2 regions of the Xanthomonas sp. NCPPB 3570 genome follow, and region 2 is predicted to be linked to the other one. Evidence: predicted binding sites of a transcription regulator. Region 2 holds the regulator's gene; the other holds the start of a gene.
What was found. The regulator FliA, encoded in region 2, starts transcription of late flagellar genes. The targets are predictions, from matches to a motif close to TAAAGTTTNNCNNNCNNNGGCCGATAA.
Positions count from the first base shown of each region.

Region 1 (8,546 bases), 1.4 Mb from region 2:
GGCTGTGCTGCGAGGGACTTGCCCGCCGCGACGTCGGCGTGGATGCAACGGGATGGAAGTGGCGCGATCCGCGCCGCCGCCATCCGCTCGCCGTTACAGCGCGTCCTTGGAGACGTTGCTTTCGCTCTGCTTGTAATCGGTGACGACGCCATTGGCGTCGAATTCCACTTCCAGGTCGTAGGATTTGACGTTGCGCGCGCCGACGCCGTGATCCTGGGCTTCGTTGACCGCCTGACCGGTGTAGTAACCGGGCAGCATGCGCTTCAGTACGGTGGTTGCCGTCCCGCGGATCTTTTCGCCGTGCGACTCGCCCGGCCGGTAGGTCCACGACTTTTCATAACCGCCTTCCTTTCCGGATGTCCTGTAAACGTGCTTGGGCTCGCCATAGATCGCGCGCACCTGCTCCTTGGTGGTCTTGCCGATGACGATGTTCTTCTTCACCGCATCGGGGGTGTAGAGCTCCGGATTGTCGACCTTTTCGGCCAGGGCGGGAGCGGCGAAGGACGCGGCCAGCATGGCCGAGATCAGCAGGGTGCGAAAGGGTTTCATGGTCATGTCCGTTTACCTGGGAAGTGGCGTCTGCAATCCAGAGGGCACCGGTCGCGTCGAGACGCGTCGGTACGGCTTCAGCGCGGCGCAACGAGCTTAGGCATGGCCAAATGACGTCGTCAATACAGCGCGCAGCGGCATTCAGGCAACGACGACGCTCCTGTCGGCAGGGCCGATGGCGGGATCGCGACCGCCATGCGGCATGCCGCTGCGCACGCAGCGGGTCGACGGGGCAGGTGTTGCCCCGTGATCCGCTGCCGCTTTTTGGGCATGGCGCCAGTGCGGCGTGGGCGCGCTACAGGGCCTGCAGGATCAGCGAGTGCCAGCCGGTGCGGTAGGTTTCGTAGCCGGGCGAGGCGGCATGCCCGATGCAGTGCGGCCGGCCGTCCAGGTCGATCAGCACGGCGCCGCGGGGCTGCTTGAACAAGGCGTCGCGGCCGTCGAAGTCGATCCGGTCCTGCAGCATGCGCCCGGCCGAGTCGGCCAGCACCTGGCCCTGCGCGTCGACGATGCAGACCCGGCTGCGGCCCCATTCGGATTCGGACAGCGGCGTGCGCTGCACGATCGTCTGCGCCAGCGCGTCCCAGCGGAACACGATGCCCAGCACGCCCAGCACGCGGCCATCGATGCGGCCGCCCTCGCGGACCGTGCACGCGTACACCAGGACCCGCTCGCCATCGGCCAGCGCACTGGCGTGCACGCCCTGGAAGCTGAAGTCCTCGCCGCTGCGGGTGCGCATGGCCTGCTCGAACCACGGTTGCGTGGAGACGTCGCTGCCGACCGAGGCGAACTGCCGCGGCCGCCCGTTGGCGCGGATGCGGCCATCGCTGCCGGCCAGGATCAAATCGAAGTAGACCGTGTACGAATCCAGGATCTGGCCCATGCGCCGCGACGCGTAGGCCAGCGCCTCGGCGTCGCTGTCGGTGCGCGCTGCCGCCACCACCGCGGCGTCGGTGGCCCACCAGCGCACGTCGCAACTACGCTCGTAGAGGTTGCGGTCGATCAGGTCGATGTTGCTCAGGGCCAGTTCGCTGAGCCGCGTGCGGCGCACGTCGTCCTGCAGCCGGCTCAGCGTCTGCCGCATCTCCGCGCTGGTGCGCGCGGCGACCTTGTCCAGGTCCTGGGTGGCCTCGGCCACGCGCCGCGACAGCCCGTCCATTTCCTGCGCGATGACGCTGAAGCCGCGTCCGGCGGCACCGATGCGCGCCGATTCGATGCGCGCGTTCATCGAGATCATGTGGGTGGTGCGGTTGATCGCGTCGATGCCCTGCAAGGAGCGGCGCAGTTGGCCGAGCAATTGGTCGGAGAGGCCGACGACGGCGCGGATATGGTCATCGATCCCCGTTTCGGCGGGGTGAGCGGGTAGGTTCATTCATGCTGCCGGTGGGGTGGGAGGGAACAGCAGACGGACGACGCGGTAAGGGGTGTAGCGGCCGTCCATTCATCGACTTGAGGGCGGTGTGAAGACCGTTCGTCGGAACGCCGAGGCTTGCCCTGCCTGGGCTGCGGCCTCGCCTGTTGGCCGATGCCGGTACCGAACTCGTCTACCATCTGCGCCAGGTCCGGCGCCGCCGGACACCTGGTGCGCGTCACAGGCGCCGCGCCACCGCCGTGGAGATGCGAGTCGAATGGAGATGTTGGTCGTGCTGGTGGTGTTGGCGGTGCTGGCGATGCCGGTGCTGTTGATCGTGGCCCTGGTCGGGCAGTCGCGCCTGCGCCAGCGGCTTGCCGCGCTGGAGGCGCAGGTCGCGCGGATGGCGGCCGCCCCGGTGGCGCCTGCGACGGCCTGGGCCGGTCCTGCGGCCGCGGACGGGGACACGGAATCCGCCGTCGATGCCGAGACGCAGGCCGAGGATGCGCCGAACGAAGTGTCGTCCGAGCCCGCACGTCCGCCCCTTGTCGTGGAGGAGGCTAGCGCGCCGCCGCCACTGCCGCCGCCCTTGCCGACGCCGCAGCACACCAACGATTTCGCGACGCTGGCCGCCGCGGTCGAGCGCGCCGAGCAACAACAGGCGCAAGCGCAAGCGCAAGCGCAGGCGCGCGCCAGCGCCGCGGCCGCGATCGCCGCCCCGCACCGGCCTGACCCGATCGAGCGGTTGGTGAGCGGGGTCAAGCGCTGGTTCACCGAGGGCAACGTGCCGGTGAAGATCGGCATGCTGGTGCTGCTGGCCGGCGTCGCCGCGCTGCTCAAGTACGCCGGCGACCAGGGTTGGCTGCGCATGCCGATCGAGCTGCGCTACGCCGGCATCGCCGCCGCGTCGCTGGCGGGCCTGGCGTTCGGCTGGCGCCAGCGCACGCGCAAGCGCAGCTTCGCGCTGGCCCTGCAGGGCGGGGCGATCGGCGTGTTGCTGCTGACCGTGTTCGCCGCGTTCAAGCTGTCCGGGCTGATCCCGGCCGGGGCGGCGCTGGCGCTGAGCATCGCCCTGGTCGCGGGCATGTGCGTGCTGGCGGTGGCGCAGGAATCGCGCACCCTGGCGGTGCTGGGCACGCTGGCCGGCTTCCTCGCGCCGCTGTGGCTGTCCACCGGCAGCGGCAACCATGTGGCGCTGTTCTCCTACTACGCGCTGCTCAACGCGGCGGTGTTCGCGATCGCCTGGTACCGGCCGTGGCGGGTGCTGAACCTGCTCGGGTTCGGCTTTACCTTCGGCATCGGCACGCTGTGGGGCGTGCTGCAGTACCGGCCGGAGAAGTTCGTCAGCACCGAGCCGTTCCTGCTGCTGTTCTTCGCCTTCTACCTGCTGATCCCGATCCTGTACGCGCGGCGGCAGCAGGCCGCGCGCAGCGCGCTGGTCGACGGCAGCCTGCTGTTCGGCACGCCGCTGATCGCGTTCTCGCTGCAGGCCGGCCTGTTGCGTGGCGAGCGCCTGCCGCTGGCCTTGTGCGCGTTGGCTCTGGCGGCGCTCTATGCGCTGCTGGCCGCGGCGCTGATCCGGCGCGCGCGCTTCGCCCTGCTGGGGCAGGCGTATGCGGTGCTGGCGGTGGGCTTCGCCACGTTGGCGGTGCCGCTGGCGCTGTCGGCGCGGGCCACCGCGAGCGTGTTCGCGCTGGAGGGGGCGGCGCTGGTGTGGCTGGGCCTGCGCCAGCGGCGCTGGCTGCCGCAGCTCAGCGGCGCCGGATTACAGATGGCGGCCGCGTTGGGCTTCACCCTGGGCCTGGATGCGGCGGTGCAGGACAGCCAGGCCGTGGCCAATGCCACCTGCATGAGCGCGCTGCTGCTGGCCCTGGCCGGCTTCGCCAGCGCCTGGTGCTATCGCCGCGCGCGCGCCGCCATGCCGGCGCTGGGCTACTACCTGTGGGGGCTGGCTTGGTGGTGCGGGATCGGCGTCGCCGAGATCCTGCGCTTCGCCGCCGCCGACGCGCGGCCGGACGTGTTGCTGGCCTGGGCGGCGGTCAGCGGCTGGCTCGCGGCCGAAGCGCAGCGGCGCTGGCCGGCGCCGGCGCTGGCCGCGACCACGCTGGGCGGCCTGGCGCTGGCGTTGCCGCTGGCGGCCTGGCAGGCCGATGCGCACGGGCAGCCGTTCGCCGGACATGGCGCCTGGGCCTGGGCGCTGTTCGCGGTGCTCGGCGTGCGCAGCCTGCTGTGCCTGCGCGACAGCGGGGGCGGCGTGGCGCGCGCGGCGCAGTTCGTGTGGTGGTTGGTGTGGCCCACCGTGGTCGGGCTGCTGTGCACCTGGATCGCGCTGCACAGCGACCTCGCCGCCGGCTGGCGCTGGATGCTGTTGCTGGCGCCCTGGTTGCTGGCGACGGCGCTGTCGCTGTGGCGCTGGAACTGGCTGGCGGCGCCGCTGGGCACGGCCTTCGCGCCGTGCCGCAGCGCGCTGCAGAGCACCTACTTCGGGCTGCTCACGGTGGCCTGGCTGTACAGCCTGGGCCTGACCGGCAGCAGCGCGCCGTTGCCCTGGGTGCCGTTGCTCAATCCGCTGGAACTGAGCCAGTTGGCGCTGCTGGTCCTGGGCGTACGCTGGACCCGCAGCCCCGAACTGCCGGCCCTGCTGCGCCCGTGGCGCACCCATCTGCTGGCCACTGCCGGCTTCCTGTGGATCACCAGCGTCACCTTGCATGCGGTGCACTATTGGGCGGCGGTGCCGTGGCCTGGCGTGCTCGGCGATGGCGTGGCGCAGACCAGCCTGACCGTGGTCTGGAGCGTGCTGGGCGTGCTCGGCTGGGTGCTGGGCTCGCGCCGCGGCCAGCGCGGCCTGTGGCTGGCCGGCGCGGTGTTGATGGCGGTGGTGCTGGGCAAGCTGTTGCTGGTGGATCGCGGCAATCTCGGCAACGTCGCCGGCATCGCCTCGTTCATCGCGTACGGGCTGTTGTGTACGGTGGTCGGCTATCTGGCGCCGGCACCGCCGCGCGCCGCCGAACCGGCCGAGGAGGCCATCCCATGATCCGACGTGCGCTGTTTCCGTTGTTGCTGGCCGGGTTGCCGCTGTGCGCGTTCGCCGCCAGCCAGCGCGACGACTACGCCCAGCAGTGGCCGCTGACCCTGCAGGACGCCGATGCCGGCGCCTATCGCGTGCAACTCGACGATGCGGTCTACCGCAGCGCGCAGCGTGCCTCGCTGGGCGATGTGGAGGTGTTCAATGCCGCGGGCGATCCGCTGCCGTCCGCGCTGTTCGCCGCCGAGCAGGCCGAGACCGCGCCGCGCCGGCAGCCATTGCCGTGGTTTCCGTTGCCGGCCGCGCGCGACGGGCGCGCAGCGGACCTGGAACTGATCGCTGAGCGTGACCGCGACGGCAGCGTGCGCCGCATCCAGACCCGCGTGGCGGGCGGCGCCAGCGACGCAGCGGCTGCCGGCTGGCTGGTCGATGCCAGCGCACTGCACGCGCCACTGCGCGCGCTGTCGCTGCAATGGGCCGCCGCCGCGCAGCCGCAGCAGGCCCGCTACCGCGTCGAGGGCAGCGACGATCTGCGCGACTGGGAGGTGGTGGTGGACGAGGCGACCCTGGTCGACCTCAGCAATCAGGGGCACCGCCTGCAGCAGCTGCGCATCCCCATCGGCCGCGAAGTGCGCTATCTGCGCCTGCTGCCGTTGGCCGGTGCCGGCGCGCCGCCGTTGACCGGGGTGGAGGCCGAACTGGCGCCGGCACCGGTCGCCGCCGATTGGCATTGGCAGCAACTGGACGCGGCGAGCAGCGATCCTGCGCAGCACAGCTATGCGTTCGTGTCGCCCGGGCGCTATCCGGTGACGCGCATCGATATCGCCTTGCCCGGCAACAACGCGATCGAATGGCGCGTGCAGAGCCGCGACAGCGCCGAGGCGCCTTGGCAGGATCGCGCCGGTCCGTGGCTGGCCTACCAGGTCGGTGGCGGCAGTCGTTCGCCGCCGCAGGCGCTGACCGCGCCGGTGCGCGACCGCTACTGGCGGCTGCTGGCGGCGCAGGATCCGGGCCGGCAGCGGCCGGCGCTGCGCCTGGGCTACCAGCCGGAAACGCTGGTGTTCCTGGCGCAGGGCGCGCCGCCCTATGCGCTGGCCGCCGGCAGTGCGCGCACCCAGCGTGCGCCGGCGCCGCTGGCCGCCGCATTGCAGGCCCTGCATACCCAGCGCGGGCCGCAATGGACGCCGGCCACCGCCAGCCTCGGCGCGGCGCAACCCTTGGCGGGAGCCGCGGCGCTGCAGGCACCGTCACCGCCGCGCGACTGGAAGACCTGGCTGCTGTGGGCGCTGCTGATCGGCGGCGCGCTGCTGGTGCTCGGTTTCGCGCTGAGCCTGCTGCGCAAACCCGCCGCCGCCGACGGCGCGGGCTGACCCGCAGGACGGCGATCGCGCGCACGCTGCGCCGTGCGCGCGTCAATGCACCGATTTGCCGCTGTGCGGCCGACGCCGGACAATGGGGGTTTCGCCGCTGCGGCGATCGGCCGGCGCTCCTGCACCCGACGTTACGATGCCGACGCCGACACTGCACCGATGGCGCGGTTTTCCCTTTGCAACCCCACGAAAGCGAGCACTTACATGTCCATCCTGCGAATGACCGATCTCGACCTGTCCGGCAAGCGCGTGCTGATCCGGCAAGACCTGAATGTGCCGATCGACAATGGCCTGATCACCTCCGAGCAGCGCATCCTGGCCTCGGTGCCGACGCTCAAGCACGCGCTGGAACAGGGCGCGGCGGTGATGGTGACCTCGCACCTGGGCCGGCCCAAGGAAGGCGTGTGGACCCAGGAGGACTCGCTGGAGCCGGTGGCGATCCGCCTGGCCGCGCTGCTCGGCGTGGACGTGCCGCTGATCCGCGACTGGGTCGATGGCGTGGAGGTGCAGCCGGGGCAGATCGTGCTGCTGGAGAACTGCCGCATGAACGTCGGCGAGGGCAAGGACGACGAGGCGCTGGCGAAGAAGTACGCGGCGCTGTGCGACGTGTTCGTGATGGACGCCTTCGGCACCGCGCACCGCGCGCAGGCCTCCACCCATGGCGTGATCAAGTTCGCGCCGGTCGCCGCCGGCGGCCCGCTGCTGATGGCGGAGCTGGACGCGCTGGCCAAGGCGCTGGAACAGCCGGCCAAGCCGCTGCTGGCGATCGTCGCCGGCAGCAAGGTCTCGACCAAGCTGGAGCTGCTGTCCAACCTGGTGGACAAGGTCGATCAGCTGATCGTCGGCGGCGGCATCGCCAACACTTTCATCGCCGCCGCCGGGCACGCGGTGGGCAAGTCGCTGTGCGAACCGGACCTGCTGGACACCGCGCGCAAGATCGTCGCCGACGCCAACGCGCGCGGCGCGGCGATCCCGCTGCCCAGCGACGTGGTGGTGGCAAAGCAGTTCATGCCCGACGCCGAGGCCACGGTGAAGGCGGTCACCGACGTCGCCGACGACGACCTGATCCTGGACATCGGCCCGCAGACCGCCGCGCACTACGCCGAGCTGATCGCCAAGGCCGGCACCGTGGTCTGGAACGGCCCGGTCGGCGTGTTCGAGTTCGACGCCTTCGGCAAGGGCACCGAGACCCTGGCGCGGGCGATCGCCGCCTCGTCGGCGTTCTCCATCGCCGGCGGTGGCGACACCCTGGCCGCGGTCGACAAGTACGGCATCGCCGAGCAGGTCAGCTACATCTCCACCGGCGGCGGCGCATTCCTGGAGTTCCTGGAAGGCAAGACCCTGCCGGCGGTGGCCGCGCTGCAGGCGCGCGGCGCGTGAGCGCCGCCGACGTCCTGTTCTTCGACCTAGACGGCACCCTGGTCGATTCGGAGGCCGGCATCGTCGGCAGCCTGCGCCATGCCTTCGCCGAACTGGGCCAGCCGCTGCCGACCCCGGCGCAGTTGCGCGCCTGGATCGGCCCGCCGCTGCGCGACAGCTTCCAGCAGCACTTCGGCGGCGATGCGGCACTGGTGGAGCAGGCCTTGACGCTGTACCGCAGCCGCTACGACAGCCACGGCTGGCGCGAGCACACGGTGTTCCCGGACATCGGCGCGGCGGTGGAGACGATCGCCGCGGCCGGCCACCGCCTGGCGGTGGTGACCTCGAAGAACGAGCGCTTCGCGCGGCGCATCGTCGAGCAGTTGCCGTTCGGCGCTCGCTTCGAGGAGATCGTCGGCGCCAGCGACGACGGCGCGCGCCGGGCCAAGCCGGACCTGATCGCCGAGGCGCTGCGGCGGCTCGCGGTCGTGCCGGCGCAATGCCGCATGATCGGCGACCGGCGCATGGACATCGACGGTGCGCGCCACCACGGCATGCGCAGCATCGGCGTGCTGTGGGGCTTCGGCGATGCCGAGGAACTGCGCCAGGCCGGCGCCGATGTGCTGGCGCAGACGCCGACGCAGCTGCCGGCGCTGGTTGCGGCCTGAGTCGCCTGAATGGGCACGTGCGCCGGTGCGTCCGGCGCACATGGCCTTGGCCACGCACGGCGCGTGGCCTGATGTCATCTCATCTGTGGCGCCCGCGGGCCGGCGCTGGTTGGCGCGACATGACCACATACTGTCCCGCATTGTCCGCTTCCTATGCCGGGCCGCGCGTGCGTCTATGCCGAAATGCCATGCTGTGTGAGGGGCGCGTGTGCTAGCTTTGAGCG
Region 1 is NZ_CM161513.1:3,640,875-3,649,420, reverse strand. It holds gene AC1PLR_RS15720 (hypothetical protein) at 94-549, opposite strand; gene AC1PLR_RS15715 (methyl-accepting chemotaxis protein) at 845-1,921, opposite strand; gene AC1PLR_RS15710 (DUF2339 domain-containing protein) at 2,178-4,934, shown strand; gene AC1PLR_RS15705 (DUF3999 domain-containing protein) at 4,931-6,295, shown strand; gene AC1PLR_RS15700 (phosphoglycerate kinase) at 6,500-7,675, shown strand; gene AC1PLR_RS15695 (HAD-IA family hydrolase) at 7,672-8,322, shown strand.
Region 1: the regulator FliA is predicted to act here: its motif matches at 1,976-2,002, upstream of AC1PLR_RS15715 (methyl-accepting chemotaxis protein).

Region 2 (8,546 bases):
ACTTCCTCGCGGCCGCGGACCTGGTCCACGACCAGGCCCATGCGCGATTCGCCGGCCTGCAGCACCACCACGGTGAGCAGCGGCAGTTGCGGGGCGTCGATGTTGAGCCACTGGCGCAGGTCCACCAGCGGCAGGGTGTGCGATTGCCGGTCGAGCACGGCGCGGCCGTCGAACCAGCCCAGCGAGCGGCGCGGGGCGTGCAGCACTTCCACCACGCGCGCCAGCGGCAGCGCATAGACGGTGTCGCCGGCCTGCACCAGCAGGGTCGGCAGGATCGCCAGGGTGAGCGGCACGCGGATCAGGAAGCGGCTGCCGCGGCCCAGTTCCGACTGGATCTGGATCTGGCCGCTGAGTTCGCGGATGCGCGACTGCACCACGTCCATGCCGACGCCGCGGCCGGAGATGTCGGTGACCTCGGACTTGGTCGAGAAGCCGGGCAGGAACACCAGGTGCAGGCATTCCTCGGTGGTCAGGCGGGCCGCGGCCTCGGGGTCGATCAGGCCCTTCTCGCGGGCCTTGGCGCGCAGCCGTTCCGGGTCGATGCCGGCGCCGTCGTCCTGCACCTCGATGCTGACGTAGTCGCCTTCCTGCTGCGCCGACAGGCGCACGTGGCCGCCGCGCGGCTTGCCGGTGGCTTCGCGCAGCGCCGGGGCTTCGATGCCGTGGTCGATCGCGTTGCGCACCAGGTGCACCAGCGGATCGGCCAGCGCCTCGACCAGGTTGCGGTCCAGTTCGGTGTCGGCGCCGATCAGCTCCAGTTCCACTTCCTTGTTGAGCGAGCGGGCGACGTCGCGCGCCACCTTGGGGAAGCGCGAGAACACCTTGCCGACCGGCTGCATGCGCGTGCGCATCACCGCCGACTGCAGGCGCGCGGTGGCGATGTCCAGGCTGCTGACCGCGCGGTCCAGTTCCTCGTCGCGCAGGCGCACGCGCAGGGTCTTGAGGCGGTTGCGCGAGAGCACCAGTTCGCCGATCAGGTTGACGATCGCGTCCAGGCGCTTGGTGTCCACGCGCACGGTGTGCTCGGGCTCGGCGGCCTTGGCCGGGGCGGCCGCGGCCTTGGGCGCGGCGCTGGGCGCACGCGGCGCCGGCTGCAGCGCCTGCGGCGTGGCCGCCGGCGGCGCATCGCCGTGCAACTGGTCCAGCAGCGCCTCGAATTCGTCGTCGCTGATCAGGTCGGCATCGCCCGCGGCGGCCGCGGGCGCCTTGGCGGCGGGCGCCGGCGCGGCGCTCTTGGCCGGCGCCGGCGCCGGCGCGGCGTCGCCGTGCGCGTCGAACTGCGCGATCAGCTCCGCCGGCGCGCGCGGCGGCTCCTGGCCGCTGCCGAAGGCGTCCAGCATCGACTGCAGGTAGTCCAGCGACTGCTGCGCGGCGTCGAAGTGCCGCGCCTGCAGGGTGGCCTGGCCGGCGCGGGCCATGCCCAGGGTTTCCTCCGCGGCGTGGCACAGCTCGACCATGGCGTTGATCGCCAGGAAGCCGGCGCCGCCCTTGAGCGTGTGGAAACCGCGGAACACGGCGTTGAGCTGGCCGCTGTCCTCGGGCGCCTGCTCCAGCGACACCAGCTGCTCGCCGAGCCGGTCCAGGATTTCCTGGGCCTCGATGATGAAGTCGGCAGCGATGTCGTCGGGTACGGCGCTCATGGCTAGAGCCTGCCGACGCGATTGGAACAGGCCACGTTGCCGTGTCCGGTTCCCAGGTGGTTGCGCGCGGCGCCGCGACAGGCCGACCGCCTGTTCAAGCCGTGCGCGGCCGCCTGGGGGCCGGACACGGCAACCCGAAGGGCCGCGCTTGGGTGCGCGCGAACCTGCGTCATCATTTGGTCGTTTGTTGACATAAATTCCCTCATTCTTCTCGCCGCGCGCACCCAAGTGCGGCGTGGCCTATTCCAATGGCGTGGGCAGGCTCTAGAGTCCCAATCCGGACAGCAGGTCGTCGGCGTCGTGCTGCGACACGCCGTGGCGGTCCAGGCCGGGCAGGGCCGGACCGGCCAGGCTGCCGTCGGCCTTCTTGTTTTCTTCCTTCGGCGGCAGACCCAGCGCGCCGAAGCCTTCGTGCACGCGGCGCACGATGCCGGCGACGCGGCGGATGATCTGCCCGGTCAGGTCCTGGAAGCTCTGCGCCAGGGCCATTTCGGTGAGGTTGTGGCGGATCTTGTCGAGGATCTCGCTCTGGTCGCCGCTGAGGCCGCCGGCGGCGAGCTGGTCGGCCAGCGCACGGCATTCCTCGGCCAGGTCCAGGGTGCGGTGGCTGGCCTGTTCGGTCATCTCCACCACGTGGTCCAGGCGCGAGCAGGCGTCGTCCAGCTCGCCGGCCTCGCTGGGCACCACCGGCAGTTCGCCGAGCGCCTGCCCCAGATCGCGCGCGAGCCGGCTCAGGCCCTGCATCATCGGCCGCGTGCGCCAGGCGGCGAGGGTGTCGATCTCCCTGCGCCAGCCGGCCTCGTCGCCGTTTTCCAGCGCGTCCAGCGCGCCTTGCAGGCGTTCGATCAGGGCGGTACGTTCGGCGGTGGCTTCCATTTAGGCGGTCGCTCCCAGGCGTTCGAAGATCTTGCCCAGCTTCTCCTGCAGCGTCTGCGCGGTGAACGGCTTGATGATGTAGCCGTTCACGCCGCACTGTGCGGCCTCGATGATCTGCTCGCGCTTGGCCTCGGCGGTCACCATCAGCACCGGCAGGTGCTTGAGCTTGTCGTCGGCGCGGATGTTGCGCAGCAGATCGATGCCAGTCATGCCCGGCATGTTCCAGTCGGTGACCACGAACTCGAACGGCGCCGAGCGCAGCGCGGCCAGGGCGCTGTTGCCGTCTTCGGCCTCGGCGGTATTGGTGAAGCCCAGATCGCCGAGCAGATTCTTGACGATGCGTCGCATCGTCGAGAAATCGTCCACGATCAAAATCCGCATGTTCTTGTTCACCACTGACTCCTAAGGGTTCCTATTCTTCGTCTTCCAGACCGGCATCGGCGACCTCGAACGCCTTCAGGCGTCCGCGCAACCGTACCGTGGCCTGGCCATGGATCTGACACACGCGCGACTCGCTGACCCCGAGCACCGCGCCGATTTCCTTGAGGTTCAATTCCTGCTCGTAGTACAGCGACAGCACCAACTGCTCGCGTTCGGGCAACTGCGCGATCGCCTTGCCCAGCTCGCGGCCGAATTCGCTGCGCTCGAGCATCTGCTGCGGATTGGGTCCGCCCTTGGCGATGGTATCCAGTTCGCCATGGTCCTCGATGCGCGACTCCAGGCTCAGCACCTGGCCGCGGGCGGCATCTTCCATCAAACGCAGGTATTCGGGAAGCGGCATGTCCATCGCCGCGGCCACTTCGTTGGCGGCGGCGGCGCGGCCGGTGCTCTGTTCGATCTTGCGGATCGCCGAGGCGGCGTCGCGGGCGCGGCGGTGCACCGAGCGCGGCACCCAGTCGCCACGGCGGATCTCGTCGATCATCGCGCCGCGGATGCGGATCGAGGCATAGGTCTCGAACGAGGCGCCCTGTTCGGCGTCGTAGCTGCGCGAGGCCTCGATCAGGCCGATCATGCCGGCCTGGATCAGATCGTCGATCTCGACGCTGGCCGGCAGCCGCGCCGCCAGGTGGTGGGCGATGCGCCGGACCAGGTCCGAGTGCTGGGTGATGTAGTCGTTGGCGCTGTTGCGCTGGACGGCGCGGTAGTGGGCGGCGGCGTTCATGCGGCCACCCCACGCTGGATGATGCGTTCGACGAAGAACTCGACGTTGCCGCGCGGGGCGGTCGGCGCCTGCCAGCGCGCGGTGCGCCGGGCGATCTCGCTGATCGCCTGCGCCGACGGGCTGGACGGGTAGGCCTTGACCACCGGCTGCTGGCGCTGCACCGACAGGCGCAGCCAGTCGTCCTGCGGCACGCAGCCCAGGTAGTTCAGCGACACGTCGCCGAGGAACTTCTCGCAGACCCGGCTGAGCTTGTCGTACAGCAGGCGGCCTTCGTTGAGGTCGCGGACCATGTTGGCGACGATCTGCACCCGGTCCACGCCGCGCTCGCGCGAGAGAACCTTGATCAATGCGTAGGCGTCGGTGATCGAAGCCGGCTCGTCGCAGACCACCACCACCGCGTCCTGCGCGGCCTGGCAGAACGTCAGCACGCTGTCGGTGATGCCGGCGGCGGTGTCGACGATCATCACGTCCAGCTCGCGCTGCAACTCGGAGAACACGTTGACCAGGCCCACGTGCTGGGCCGGCGGCAACTCGGCCATGTAGCGGCGGCCGGAGGCGGCGGGCACCACCATCAGCCCGTTGGGCATGTCGATCAGCACCTCTTCCAGGGTGCAGCGCCCGGCGACCAGGTCGGCCACGGTGAACTTGGGGGTCAGCCCCAGCAGCACGTCGACGTTGGCCAGGCCCAGGTCGGCGTCCAGCAGCAGGGTGCGCTTGCCCATGTCGGCCAGCGCCATGGACAGGTTGACCGAGATGTTGGTCTTGCCCACGCCGCCCTTGCCGCCGGTCACGGCGATGGTGCGCACCGGACCCAGCGGTTCGCTGCGCGTCGCCGACAGGGGGAAGGCATTGGTCAGATTGACGTAGTCACGCGACGGCATGGGTCTGCTCCGGAGTACAGGGCTTATCGGCAGCGCGCCGCAAATCTTCAAGGCGCAATACCAGGCTGGCGGCGTTGGCGCGGTGCAGGTCGTCCGGCACACGCTGTCCATCGGTCACCCAGGTGATGGGGAGGCGGTGGTCCACGACCACCGACAAGGCACTGCCGAACCGCCCGGTCTCGTCCAACTTGGTCATGATGACCCCCTGTGGGTCGGCGCCGGCGAACCGGCGCACCACCTCGTCCAGGTCGGAGAAATGGGCGTTGGCGGGGAGTACCAGCAAGGATCGGACCACCCGCGAGGCGCGCAGCCAGTGCAGCTGGGCAGCCAGGGCGCGGTCGCGCTGGCCCATGCCGGCGGTGTCGATCAGCACCAGCTTGTAGTCGGCCAGGCGCTCCAGCAGCTGCTGCAGCGCGGCGTCGCTGTCGGCCTCGTGCACGGCGATGCCGAGCTGGCGGCCGTAGCTGTGCAGCTGTTCGCGGCCGCCGACGCGGATGGTGTCGGTGGTGACCAGGGCCACGTCGCGGGCGGCATGGCGCTCCAGGAAGCGCGAGGCCAGCTTGGCGATGGTGGTGGTCTTGCCGGCGCCGGTGGGGCCGATCAGGGCGATCACGCCGCCTTCCTCGAGCGGGTCCAGCGGGGCGATCGGCAGGCGCTTGGACAGCAGGCCCAGCATCAGCCCGCGGCCGCGGTGCAGCTCCAGGTCGGCGGGGATCTGCATGACCACGTCGCGGGTGATGCCGCTGTCGAAGCCGTAGTCGTCCATCAGCTCCAGCGCCTGGGCACGGACCGGCGAGCCACGCAGGCGCTCGTCGGTGAGGCGGTTCATCTCGCGCTCGATCATCTGCCGCATCAGCGCCAGTTCGTCGCGCAGCTGCGTCAATTGTTCGTCGTTCTGCGGGGCGGGGAAGGTCGGCACCGCCGCCAGCGTGGCGGCCGCCGGGATTCCGGCAGCGGCCGGCGCGTCGGCCTTTGCCACGCTCGGCGCGGCCGGGGCCGGAGCCGTGCTCGGGCTCGCCAGCGGGGTCAGCGCCACCGCGGCGACGTCGTCGCGCCAGGCCGGCATGGCCTCGGCGGCCGGCGCCGGGGTCGCGAACGGGCTGGGCATGGGCACGCTGATCGGGGCGTTGCGGAACACGTCCTCGGGGATGCTGAACTCGGCGCGGCCGGTGACCGGTGCCGCGGCCTTGGCCGGGGCGGCCTGGCGTGCGGCGGCAGCCGGGGCGGCCGCGGCGGGCATCGCCGAGGCGGCCAGCGCCGCCGGCTGGGTCAGCGGCCGTGTGGCGGAAGCGGCCGGCGCGGCACTGCCGCGGCGCTCGCTGATCGCGGCCATCATCGCCATCGCCGGGCTGGCGGCGGCGCTGTCGTTACGCGCAGCGCGCGGGGCGGGAGCGGCCGGTGCCTGCGCGGCCGCGGCGCGCGGCGCCTCGTCCGGGCGCACCGCATCCAGCGCCCGCTGCACCAGTGCCTCGTCGTAGTTGCTGGCGGCGACGATCTCGATGCCCTCGTCGGTACGCCGATTGGACAGGATCACCGCATCCGGCCCGTGCTCGTCGCGCACCATCCGGAAGGCGGTGCGCATGTCGGGGGCGACAAAGCGTTTGATCTTCATGGTTGGAAGCCGGGATTGGGGATTGGGGATTGGGGATGGAGCGCGGATACGGTCACGGCCTGGCTTGCGCCCGATCGCCTTGCTTTGGTTGTGTTCGATGCCTTCACTGCTGTCTCTCTCCGCTCGCATGGGCCGCTATTGCGAATCCCCAATCCCGAATCACCAATCCCTGCAACATCAACTGATCGTCCCCACCAGCTTCAGCCGCTTGTCCTCCGGCACTTCGCTGTAGGACAGGACCGACAGCGCGGGGACGCTGTGGCGGACCAGGCGGGCGAGGGCGGCGCGGACCTGCGCCGGGACCAGCACCACGGCCGGTTCGTTGCGCGCCTCCTGCTTGCTCACGCAGTCCGCCAGACTTTGGTGCAAGCGCTCGGCCAGTCCGGGTTCCAGCGCCGCGCCGTTGCCCTGGGTAGAGTCCTGCAAGACACGTTCCAATTGCGGGGCCAGGGTGAACACCGGCAGTTCCGGGGCCATGCCGGCGATCTCCTGGACGATGAACCGGCCCAGGGCGTTGCGGACGGCGGCGGTGAGCGCGCCGGGTTCCTGACTCTGCGGGGCGTGCTCGACCAGGGCCTCGACGATCTTGCGCAACTGCCGCACCGGGATCTTCTCGATCAGCAGGTTCTGCAGCACCCGCACCACCACCGACAGCGGCAACGCCTTGGGGGTGAGGTCCTCGACCAGCTTGGGCGCGCTCTTGGCCAGGGTCGCCAGCAGCTGCTGCACTTCCTCGTGGCCGAGCAGTTCCGGGGCGTGCTCGCGGATCAGGTGCGAGAGGTGGGTGGCGATCACCGTGGCCGGGTCGACCACGGTGTAGCCCATGGTCTCGGCCTGGGCGCGCAGGTGCGGCTGGATCCAGATCGCATCCAGGCCGAACGCCGGGTCCTTGCCGGGGATGCCGTCGATCTTGCCCAGCGCGCCGCCCGGATCCAGCGCCAGTTCGCGGTCCGGGTGGATGTCGGCGGTGGCCACCGGCACGCCATGCACCAGCAGGCGGTAGGCGTTGGCCGGCAGTTCCAGGTTGTCGCGGATGTGCACCGGCGGCACCAGGAAGCCGATGTCCTGGGTCAGCTTGCGGCGCACGCCCTTGATCCGCGCCATCAACTCGCCGCCCTGGGCCTTGTCCACCAGCGGGATCAGCCGGTAGCCCACTTCCAGGCCCAGCGGGTCGATCGGGCGCAGTTCGTCCCAGCCCAGTTCGGCGTTGGCCTGGGCCGCGGCCGCGGCCTGCGGCGCCGCCTCGGCGGCGGCCGGGGTCGGCTGCAGGCTGCGCTTCCACATCTTCCAGGCCAGCACGCCCAGGATCAGCGCCAGCGTCAAGAAAGCGACGTTGGGCATGCCCGGGATCAGGCCGACCAGGCCCAGGATCGCCGCGGCCACCGCCAGCGCCTTATGCTGGCCGAACACCTGGCCCATCATCGAGGCGCCCATGTCCTGCGAACGCGAGGCACGGGTGACCAGCATCGCCACCGCCGAGGACACCAGCAGTGCCGGCAGCTGCGCGACCAGGCCATCGCCGATCGACAGCAGGGTGTAGGTGGAGGCGGCCTGCGCCACCGGCATGCCATGCTGCAGGACGCCGACCGCCATGCCGCCGATCAGGTTAATGAACAGGATCAGGATGCCGGCGATGGCGTCGCCGCGGATGAACTTGCTGGCGCCGTCCATCGAGCCGTAGAAGTCCGCTTCCTCGCGCACCTCCTCGCGGCGGGCCTTGGCTTCCTCGCGGGTCAGCAGGCCGGCGTTGAGGTCGGCGTCGATCGCCATCTGCTTGCCGGGCATGGCGTCGAGGATGAAGCGCGCGGTCACTTCCGACACGCGCCCGGCGCCCTTGGTGATGACCACGAAGTTGATGATGGTGAGGATCGCGAACACCACGATACCGACCGCATAGTTGCCGCCGATCACGAATTCGCCGAAGGCCTCGATCACCTTGCCGGCCGCGCCGTGGCCGCCCTGGCCGTTGATCAGGATCACACGGGTGGAGGCCACGTTCAGCGCCAGGCGCAGCATCGTGGTCATCAGCAGCACGATCGGGAAGATGCTGAACTCCAGCGGCCGCTTCACGTACACCACCGCCAGCAGCACCATCAGCGAGATGGCGATGTTGAAGGTGAACAGGGCGTCCAGCACCGGGGCGGCCAGCGGCACCACCACCATCGCCAGCATCAGCAACACGATCACCGGGGCGCCGAGCCCGTGCTTGATCATGTCCATCACTTTGCGCGTGTTCATCTGCGCGGCAGGCTGGCTCATGGCTGGCTCCCCGGGGCGAATTCATCCACTTCCAACGGCGGCAACGGCGGCATCGGCCCGCTGCGCCAGGCGCGCAGCTGGTAGACGTACGAGAGGACCTGCGCCACCGCGGAATA
Region 2 is NZ_CM161513.1:2,235,560-2,244,105, forward strand. It holds gene AC1PLR_RS09805 (chemotaxis protein CheA) at 1-1,640, opposite strand, end outside; gene AC1PLR_RS09810 (protein phosphatase CheZ) at 1,905-2,516, opposite strand; gene cheY (chemotaxis response regulator CheY) at 2,517-2,909, opposite strand; gene AC1PLR_RS09820 (RNA polymerase sigma factor FliA) at 2,929-3,678, opposite strand; gene AC1PLR_RS09825 (MinD/ParA family ATP-binding protein) at 3,675-4,559, opposite strand; gene flhF (flagellar biosynthesis GTPase FlhF) at 4,546-6,171, opposite strand; gene flhA (flagellar biosynthesis protein FlhA) at 6,349-8,409, opposite strand; gene flhB (flagellar biosynthesis protein FlhB) at 8,427-8,546, opposite strand, start outside.